DNA from 4 places in the Limnomicrobium aquaticum genome. Region 1 is predicted to be linked to each of the others. Evidence: riboswitches for the same ligand, from Rfam matches in the RefSeq annotation. Region 1 holds a riboswitch; each other region holds the start of a gene.
What was found. A riboswitch is a leader RNA that binds a small molecule or an ion and turns the genes downstream of it on or off. The one in region 1 is predicted to bind cobalamin.
Positions count from the first base shown of each region.

Region 2: it holds a riboswitch for cobalamin, as region 1 does, so the genes downstream of both, bluB (5,6-dimethylbenzimidazole synthase) here and cobU (bifunctional adenosylcobinamide kinase/adenosylcobinamide-phosphate guanylyltransferase) in region 1, are expected to answer to the same signal.
Region 3: it holds a riboswitch for cobalamin, as region 1 does, so the genes downstream of both, ABID16_RS08130 (energy-coupling factor ABC transporter permease) here and cobU (bifunctional adenosylcobinamide kinase/adenosylcobinamide-phosphate guanylyltransferase) in region 1, are expected to answer to the same signal.
Region 4: it holds a riboswitch for cobalamin, as region 1 does, so the genes downstream of both, ABID16_RS13410 (ABC transporter ATP-binding protein) here and cobU (bifunctional adenosylcobinamide kinase/adenosylcobinamide-phosphate guanylyltransferase) in region 1, are expected to answer to the same signal.

Region 1 is NZ_JBEPMB010000001.1:619,606-621,794, reverse strand. It holds gene cobW (cobalamin biosynthesis protein CobW) at 1-406, opposite strand, end outside; gene cobU (bifunctional adenosylcobinamide kinase/adenosylcobinamide-phosphate guanylyltransferase) at 412-924, opposite strand; cobalamin riboswitch at 987-1,328, opposite strand; gene ABID16_RS03080 (cobyric acid synthase) at 1,354-2,189, opposite strand, start outside.
Region 2 is NZ_JBEPMB010000001.1:815,033-817,221, forward strand. It holds gene ABID16_RS04045 (aminotransferase-like domain-containing protein) at 1-142, opposite strand, end outside; gene ABID16_RS04050 (DUF1127 domain-containing protein) at 243-473, shown strand; cobalamin riboswitch at 721-939, shown strand; gene bluB (5,6-dimethylbenzimidazole synthase) at 983-1,687, shown strand; gene soxR (redox-sensitive transcriptional activator SoxR) at 1,706-2,143, opposite strand; gene ABID16_RS04065 (DMT family transporter) at 2,121-2,189, shown strand, end outside.
Region 3 is NZ_JBEPMB010000001.1:1,623,802-1,625,990, forward strand. It holds gene ABID16_RS08125 (helix-turn-helix domain-containing protein) at 1-137, opposite strand, end outside; gene ABID16_RS08130 (energy-coupling factor ABC transporter permease) at 360-1,013, opposite strand; cobalamin riboswitch at 1,073-1,310, opposite strand; gene ABID16_RS08135 (hypothetical protein) at 1,517-1,906, shown strand; gene ABID16_RS08140 (Crp/Fnr family transcriptional regulator) at 2,017-2,189, shown strand, end outside.
Region 4 is NZ_JBEPMB010000003.1:388,061-390,249, reverse strand. It holds gene ABID16_RS13415 (ABC transporter substrate-binding protein) at 1-82, opposite strand, end outside; gene ABID16_RS13410 (ABC transporter ATP-binding protein) at 97-870, opposite strand; cobalamin riboswitch at 970-1,184, opposite strand; gene ABID16_RS13405 (substrate-binding domain-containing protein) at 1,299-2,189, opposite strand, start outside.

The sequences.
Region 1 (2,189 bases):
CGGCGGCGCTGTCCACCACGGTGATGACACCATCCACCGTCACGCGCGTCTTGATCCCCGGCCAGTTAAAGGCGGCGACGAGCGGCTGTGGCAGGGCGAGACCGGAGGTTTCGATGACGATGTGATCCGGCAGGTTGTCGCGCCCCAGCAGCTTTTCCATCGTCGGGATGAAATCATCAGCAACCGTGCAGCAGATGCAGCCATTGTTGAGTTCGATGATGTCGTCCTCGGTGCAGTTCTCCGCGCCGCAGCCCTTCAGCACCTCGCCATCGACGCCCAGATCGCCGAATTCGTTGATGATCAGCGCGATCTTCTTGCCGCCCGCATTGGACAGCAGATTGCGGATCATCGTTGTCTTGCCAGCACCCAGAAAGCCCGTGATTACGGTGGCCGGTATCTTCTGCATTCTCGTCAACCCTTCATCTTGAGCGGCAGCCCGGCCGCCACGAAATAAACCTCGTCGGCCACAGCCGCGATTTTCTGGTGTAGCCGGCCGGCATGGTCGCGAAAGGCGCGCGCCATGGCATTATCCGGCACGATGCCGAGACCGACTTCATTGGAAACGATGAAAATCCGCGCCTTTGCGCCGGCAATCGCGGAGACTAGCCGGTCGAAGGCGTCGTCCACGTCGCGCTCCGCCATCATCAGATTGGTAACCCACAGCGTCAGGCAATCGATGAGAATGGTATTCTCCTCGAAGTCCAGTGGAGTGATCGCGCAGGTGAGTTCAAGCGGCGCTTCGATGGTCGTCCATTCCGGCCCGCGCCGGCTTTGATGCTGGCCGATGCGCTCGCGCATCTCCGCGTCCCAGGCCTGGCCGGTCGCGATATAGTGAAGCAGCAGGCCGCTCTCGCGCGCCAGCCGTTCGGCAAGCGCGGATTTGCCCGAGCGGGCACCGCCGAGAATGAATGTGCTGCGCGTCATCGCGCCGCTCTCGATGGAGCGTTGAAAACCTGCGCCAAGACAACCTCCGTGCTGCGAGCGCCTGATCTGAACGGAGAATGGCAGGTCTCCTGGCTCACGGCTCCCGGTCTAGAAAAAGACCATCGGCGGCCCTCGCCTTCCCGGCATTGCTGCGCATCTTGAGAGGTGGACGATTCGTAGAAAAAGAGGCGTCCGGCCCCGGTTGTTCAAGACATGCATGCCAGTGGCTTTTCGCGCATTCCTGACGCCCGCACCCATTGCAGTTTCAGATTTGCGTGACGGGCCGACCTCACCGTTCTACAGTCGCGGGGTCGGCTGCGATTGGAAATCCGCATGAAGCGGCTTTCGTCGCATTCCCTCTTCGTCTCCGGTTGCCCGGAGAAACCATTCAAGTAACGGGAAAAGGGTTAGGCGCGATGGACGCGCATGTCAATCGAGCAGACTGCCGAGCCACCGCTTGTCCAGCACCGCCTCAAGCTCCTCCGCCACCTGATCAAGCGCCTGATCGACCGTCTGGCGATATGATTGAGCACCACCTTCAACCCCGAAGCTGGCGAGAAGCGCCCGCCTGTACGCATCCGAGCCGAAGAGCCCATGCAGATAGGTCCCCATCACGCGCCCATCGCTCGAGATCGCGCCATCGGCCCGGTTGTCGATGGACACGGAAGGTCGGGAGCAATCAACACCCTGCGTTACACCGAGGTGGATTTCATAGCCCGTGAGCGGTGTGTCATATTCCAGCGAGCGCGCAGAGGAATTCCGCACCGTCTTTTCCGGCGCCATCTCCGTTTCGACATCAAGAAGCCCGAGCCCCGCAATCTCCCGCTCCTCGCCTTCCAGTCCGAGCGGGTCCGTGATCCGGTTGCCGAGCATCTGGTAACCGCCGCAAATGCCGATCACCCGGCCGCCCCGGCGGCGGTGCGCGAGAAGATCGCGATCCCAGCCAAGGGCGCGGAGCGCCTTCAGGTCGCCAATCGTGGACTTGGAGCCCGGAAGTACGACAAGCCCGGCATCGGCGGGCAATGGCTCGCCCGGCTTGACGAAGACAAGCTCCACCTGCTCCTCCGCCACCAGCGGATCGAGATCGTCGAAATTGGCAATGCGCGGCAGCATGGGCACCGCCACCTTCAACGCGCCCGCGCCCTTTGAGACCAGCCGTTCCAGCACGACCGAATCTTCTGCCGGCAGACGCCCGGCCGATTTGAGCCACGGCACGACCCCGAAGCATGGCCAGCCGGTAAATCCTTCGATCTGCCTGATCCCCT
Region 2 (2,189 bases), 200 kb from region 1:
TGTCATAGGCCAAGTCGCGCTGGGGCGGAAGCTTTGCGCCGGGCGGCAGAATGCCGGCGGCGATGTCGGCCTCGATCTGATCGGCCAGCCGCACATAGAGCGGTCCCGAACCTTCCTGCAGTGATGGTAGCCAATTTGTCATGGTGACAATTATCCGTATTGCAGCAATCTGCGAGTCAATTGATAAGGCATTATAGCTAGGTTTCAGCGGTAGGCAAGAAAGGTCCGCAAGAAGGGTGACAATGATGGAAACGATGGAGACAATGATGGACGGTGTATCGCTCGAACGGGCCCCGGTCACGACCGTGACATTTGGTACCCGCGTTGCGAAAGTCCTTGCCGCACTCCGCTGGGCCTTCGTTCTCAATCGCTCGCGCATTGCGCTTTCGGAACTGACCGACGAGCAGCTCGCGGATATCGGGGTCAGCCGGTATGAGGCCGAGCGCGAGTGCCGCAAGGTGGGGCTGTTTTGAGTCGCGCCTCTCCCCGTGTGGGAGAGGACGGAAAATCAGCACCTTAGCTTTAGCTAAGTGCCAGATTTTCCAGGTGAGGGGTCCCGATTGGGCCCCCAAGCATCTGACGCAATCACACCTCACCAAGCCTGCCGGGCCAATCGCCTTCGGCCTGCCGGGCCAATCGCCTTCGGCTTATTGGGGCATGCTATCCTCTTCCACAAAGGGAGAGGAGGGCGTCCTCCCTTGCCTTCCCACTCTCCCTATGCAATCTCCTTCCGTGTCAGGTGCCCGCGCAAGCGGGAGAATCGGGAAGCCGGTCAAAATCCGGCGCGTGCCCAACGCTGTGAGAGGGGACGCTGGTCGCATGTTGGAGCCATCGCTCTTTTTGGGCGGGCTACAGGCCACTGGAGTGATCCGGGAAGGCCCAAGCGACTCTGGCGGTTGATCCTCAAGCCAGAAGACCGGCCTGGCGAGATAGCCTCAGCCTGCGCGGACGGCGGGCGGGTTTCGCATTGCGGGGATTTGCGATGGCGAAGCTTGATCTTGCGGCAGAGTGCGATGCGCTCGCCGAGGCGGGAGCCTTTTCATCCGATGAGCGGGCGGCCGTTTACCGCGCTATCCAGACGCGCCGCGATGTCCGCAGCCAGTTTCTGCCGACACCCTTGCCGGATGACCTTGTCCAACGCCTTTTGAACGCGGCCCATAGCGCGCCTTCCGTCGGCTTCATGCAGCCCTGGAATTTCATTCTTGTGCGGAAGCCCGAGACCAGGGCGCGTGTCGCGCAGGCCTTTGCCCGCGCCAATGCGGAAGCTGCGGCGATGTTCGAGGACGAGCGGCAGGCGGCCTATCTGCGGCTGAAGCTCGAAGGTATTGAACAGGCGCCGCTGTCTATCTGCGTCACCTGCGATCCGACGCGGGGCGGCAGGGTGATCCTGGGGCGCACGCATAATCTCAGAATGGATGCCTATTCCACCGTCTGTGCGGTGCAGAATCTCTGGCTCGCGGCCCGCGCGGAGGGCGTGGGCGTCGGTTGGGTCAGCATCTTCCATGAAGACGAGGTCAAGGCCTGCCTTGGGATTCCGACGCATGTCCAGATCATCGCCTGGCTTTGCGTCGGCTTTGTCGACAGGCTCTATACGGAGCCGGAACTGGCCCTCAAGGGCTGGCGGCAACGGCTGCCGCTTGAGGAGCTGGTGTTCGAGGAGGGCTGGCAGGGCGAAGGGGGCAGGTGATTTCCCATTTCATTAGGCTTATGGCTTCAGAAGAAGGGCACCGGAGCCCGATTCTGCAAGGTGGTCGTCCTTGTTCAGCAAGGGACACCTCTCCACGCTGAGACATCCGCAGCCGATGCACAAGGACATCTTGTCCCGGAGCGCCGTCAGAAGCGCGATGCGTCTGCTGAGGCTGTCATGCCACCGTTCCGCCAGACGCGCCCAGTCCTGTGTAGACGGCATTTCGCCGGACGGAAGGATCGCAAGGGCAGCAGCGATCTCCGAAAGCGGAATGCCTACGCTCTGAGCCACCTTGATGACAGCAATTCGCCGCAGGACGGCGCGGGGATAGATCCTTTGTTTCCCGGCCGTGCGCTCGGCCGCGATCAATCCCTTCCGCTCGTAGAAATGCAGCGTCGAAATCGGCAATCCGCTGCGCCTTGCTACTTCGCCGATGCTCAATCGTGTCTTCGGCATGAGATTCTCCTTGATCTCAACCAATGTTGAGGTTGTAGAAGCAGGC
Region 3 (2,189 bases), 1.0 Mb from region 1:
ATCAGCCGCACCGACTGGCAGATGATGCGTTCCGGCCGCGCATCGCGCAGCGCCGAAAGCGGTTGCCGGGCAGGTTGCCGCCTCGGCGCGCGGGGTTCGGTGCGCTCTGCCGCCCCCGGATCTTTGCTGAGATTCATGAAAGCCTCCTACGTGATAGGAATTTATTCATACACCCTAGAGGGATTCCATGGATGTTTGGAAGCCGCCCTCAGCAATCTATGATTGTTTTTTCTTAAGTTTTCGGAAATTTGACGAATGTTTTGGGATTTTTTTCCTCATATCCTGAAACTGTGCATCACGAAAGAAGGGCGGGCTCCGCGAGGAGCCCGCCCTTTCCAAAGGGTGAAACAGTAATTGGATCAGGCGAAGTTCAGCCGGCCAAGCTCCGTGAAGCGGGCGAGCGCGCCCGAATTGCGCCAGGTCTTCATGATCGTCACCGTCGTGAAAGTGATCAGCGCCTCGAGACCGAAGACGGGCATGTAGGCGAGCGCCCAGCGGCCCCAGTCGACAAGGGCGAAACTGTCATTCGAGATCATCAGCCAGAAGGCAACCATGGCGGAGACGCCGGCATAATAGACCGCATCGATGCGCAGCACGCGGGCGAAGCTGAAGCGGTCAGCCGCGTTTGCGGCAAAGAGGCGCTTGCCGAAGGTCTCGTGGACGGCCACCAGCGGCAGCATGAGGGAGAGCGAGTTGACGCCGAGATGGAGGAGATCCTGCGGCTCGAAGAAGAAGCCCTGCAGCAGGAGGCCGAGCGCGAAGCCCAGCATGGCCGGCGTAAAGCCGAAGAGCAGGTAGACGGTCGTTGCGCCGATCAGATGCAGTTCGGACGGGCCGACGGCGAGATGCCAGGACTGCATGAGGACGGAAAAGACCACCGCCGCAAGGCCGGTCTTGACGATGTTGAGCGGCGCGCGGACGAGCGCCGGGAGCTGCGTGGCCACAACGGCGAGTGCTGCGGCATTGGCGGCTGCCACGCGCAGGGGATCGATGATTCCAGGTTCGATATGCATATTCGTTTCCTTGCTTTGCGCCCACCGCGCAAAAGGTGTTTTGTCGAACCGCAGCCTTGTGGCTGCGGCGGTCCATGGCAGGTCTCCTGGCTTGCGGGTCTTCGCCTTTTCCTTCGCCTTATCGGTCATCTTTGCTGGCATGTCGCGCAGGGACATGCCTCAGACCAATGGCATTCGAAGGAAGGCTCTCCGCTCACAGTTGCGGGGGCAGCCACGGTTTCGGGTCCTGATGGATACGCCTCACCGTGTTCCCTTTTAATCCTCGCGCCTCAAGGCGCGATGGAACCACTGTGACAAGTGCTAGATGGTTTGTTGGCCGCGGGCAAGCGGGTGAGCGCCACAGACTTGTGGAGTTGCGCCAGCGCAAAGTCTTCCGTCGCGATCTGAGCTATCCGGTCTGATAACGGATGGAGAATCACCCCACCGATTGGGCAAGAATGCCGCATTGACGTTTCACGTCCTGCGGCCTATCCGTGGTGAAGGACGAGGGAATTTATCTGCCGATGCAGTCGAAACGGGCGACATTGACGGGGATCGTGACGCGCTTCTTCTGCGCGATCGCTCTCCTGTCGCTTGCGCTTTCAGCCCCGGCGGAGGCCAATTCGCGCGCGCTGTCGAGCGAAGAAATCGCAGCCTACATGCTGCCGGACGGCTCGCTGCCGTCGCTCTGCGTCACCATTCCAGATGGCTCCGGCCAGGGCAAGATCGTCAAGCTGGGGGCCGACAGTCTCGGGCTTCATCATCATGACGTGATCCTGCCCGTTCCAGCCGAGACGGCCGGCGCGCGCCTCGTCATCGTGGCCGAAGGGCTCGATCCGGCGCGACCGGATGCGCTTCGCCACCGTCTTTATCCGCCCGGCGCCGGCCCGCGCGCACCACCCGCATCCGCCTGACAGACCGAACCGGCGCCGCGACCTTGTCGTGCGGCGCCCTCTGTCACGAGCGGATCCGCGCCACACCCTCATCGAGGCGGCGCAATCCGCCAGCCAAGCGGAATTTTCCCATGCTTCATGTCAACACGCGGCAAGCGATCCTGCCGCATCCCGTCACCGTCCATATCGGCCTGAAACCGGTGGAGACGGTGAAATCCTTCGTCAACTTCATCGCGCCCGGCGAAGATCTCGGCGTTTCCGAGACGAGCCCGCGGCTCTACCGCGTTGTTGATGGCTGCCTTGC
Region 4 (2,189 bases), on a different contig from region 1:
CGCAGCTATCGACCGTGACAGGAAAGGCAAAGGCGGAGCTTGCGGCCAGCGACAGCAGCAGGCCGAGGGTCAGGCGTCTCATGATGGTTCTCTCGGTCAGTGATGGGTCATGGAAAGGTCGAAAACCGTCAGCTCGCGGTTTTCATGCGGATGCGGCAGGCGCAGCAGATCGATACCGAAGACCTCGCGCACCAGATCGCGCGACAGGCTCTCGTCCGAGGAGACGAGCCGGCCGTCGCGCATGACGGCCACGCGGGTGGCGAAATCCGGCACGAGATTGAGATCGTGGAGAACGGCAACCACCGTCAGATCGAGTTCCGCGACCAGCGCCAGCAGCGCACCGCGAGCACGCGGGTCGAGATGGTTCGTCGGCTCGTCTAGGAAAAGAAAGCGTGGCTCCTGCGCCAGCGCGCGGGCAATCTGCGCCCGCTGGCGCTCGCCGCCGGAGAGAAGTCCCATTTCGCGCCTGGCGAGAGCTGAAAGTCCTGTGCGTTCCATGGCCGCGTCGATCAACGCGGCCTCCTCCGCGCGCGTCTTGCGCATCGCATGCGGAATGCGGCCGAGCGCGACGTAATCGCGAACCGAAATGCGCCGGTCCGGCTGGTCGGCCTGGCCGACGACGGCAATCTGGCGGGCGCGATCGATGGGTTTGAGACCATGAAGCGGCTTGCCGTCAAGCTCGACGGAACCGGCATACGGGCGGCTCATGCCGCACATCAGTTTCAGCAGCGTCGTCTTGCCTGCCCCGTTCGGGCCGATGATGGCCAGGCGATCGCCGTTGCGGATGTCGAGTGAAACGCAATCGACAATCGACGCGCCGTTTGCGGTGCGGAAGGTCAGGTCCTGGGCTTTGAGCGCAGTCAAGGTCATCTCATCTCTCGGCAATCGGCGCTGGAGAAGGATGATCGGCCATCAGAACGCCAAAACGCGCCCGATGGTCATCAGCACTTCCCGGCACACCCCGTCCGGTTGCTACGTGTCTTGACGGCAGGTCTCCTGGCTTGCGGGTCCAAAGCTCTATCTGCCTTCCCGGCCTTGTTCAGGCCAGTGGCATCGTTGACAGAGCCTCACCGCTTACAGTTGCGGGGGCAGCCATGGTTTCGGCCCCATTCGGGTCGTCCTCACCATGTTCCCTATTAATCCTTCCGGCTTGGCCTTCAGGAACCGTCACCGCCAGTTATGCGCCGCGCCGGACAATTGTCAAGCACGACCGCCGTCGCTTCATTACGTAATGTTATTACATTACATAATCGGAAGGCGTCAAGCTCGCTGGTGACGACAAGGCTAATTTGTCGGGCTCACGCGGGATTGCGCGGCGGCTGAAGCGACTTGCCCTGCACGAAAGTCAGCGGCACGATCTCGCCCCGGCGGCGGCCGATCTCCTCGTCAGGCGACAGAAGATCGAGCACCGTTTCACCCAGCCGCGTGCCGAGCGCATCGAGGTCGAGCCGGAAACAGGCGGGCGCAGGATTGAGAAAGCGCATCAGCGGGTTTTCGCGGAAGGCAACGACAGAAATATCCCTGCCGGCCTCAATCCCCATTTCTGCGAAGGCCGCATAGACGCCGGCGGCCGTCACTTCGGAGCAGAGCAGCAGCGCCGTCGGCTGGCCCGCCATGCCAGCCACCTGCTTGCCGAGGCTGAAGCCGCCGAGTTCGCTGGTCGGCACGCGGATGAGCAGGCTCTCATCCACCGGGATACCCGCCTCCGCCAGGCCCTTCAGATAACCGGCCTTATAGTGATAGCCGAGCGCGACATCGTTATCCGGCAAACCGACGGCGATGCGCCGGTGGCCGAGCTTCACGGCCTCCTGCACCGAGCGGCGCGCCACGCCCTCGAAATCAAGGTCGATCCAGGAATAATTGCCCGGCGTCTCGCTGCGGCCGAGCGTCATGAAAGGGAGTTTCGACTTCGCCAGTTGCGCGATGCGGTGATCGACGCGGCGCGTGGCGGTCATCACCAGCGCATCGACGATGCCGCGCGCGATGACACGCGACAGGAACTCGACCGGATCGTCCGCCGAATGGCAGGGCAGGATCACCAGATCGTAGCGCTGTTCGGCGAGATAGAGGTTCATCGCATCGAGCACGACATAGAAGAACTGGTCGCCGGCCTGATGCGCGGGATGGCCCGTCTCGATGACGAAGCCGATCGTGTTCGTTGCCCCGCGCCGGAGCGAGCGCCCCGACTG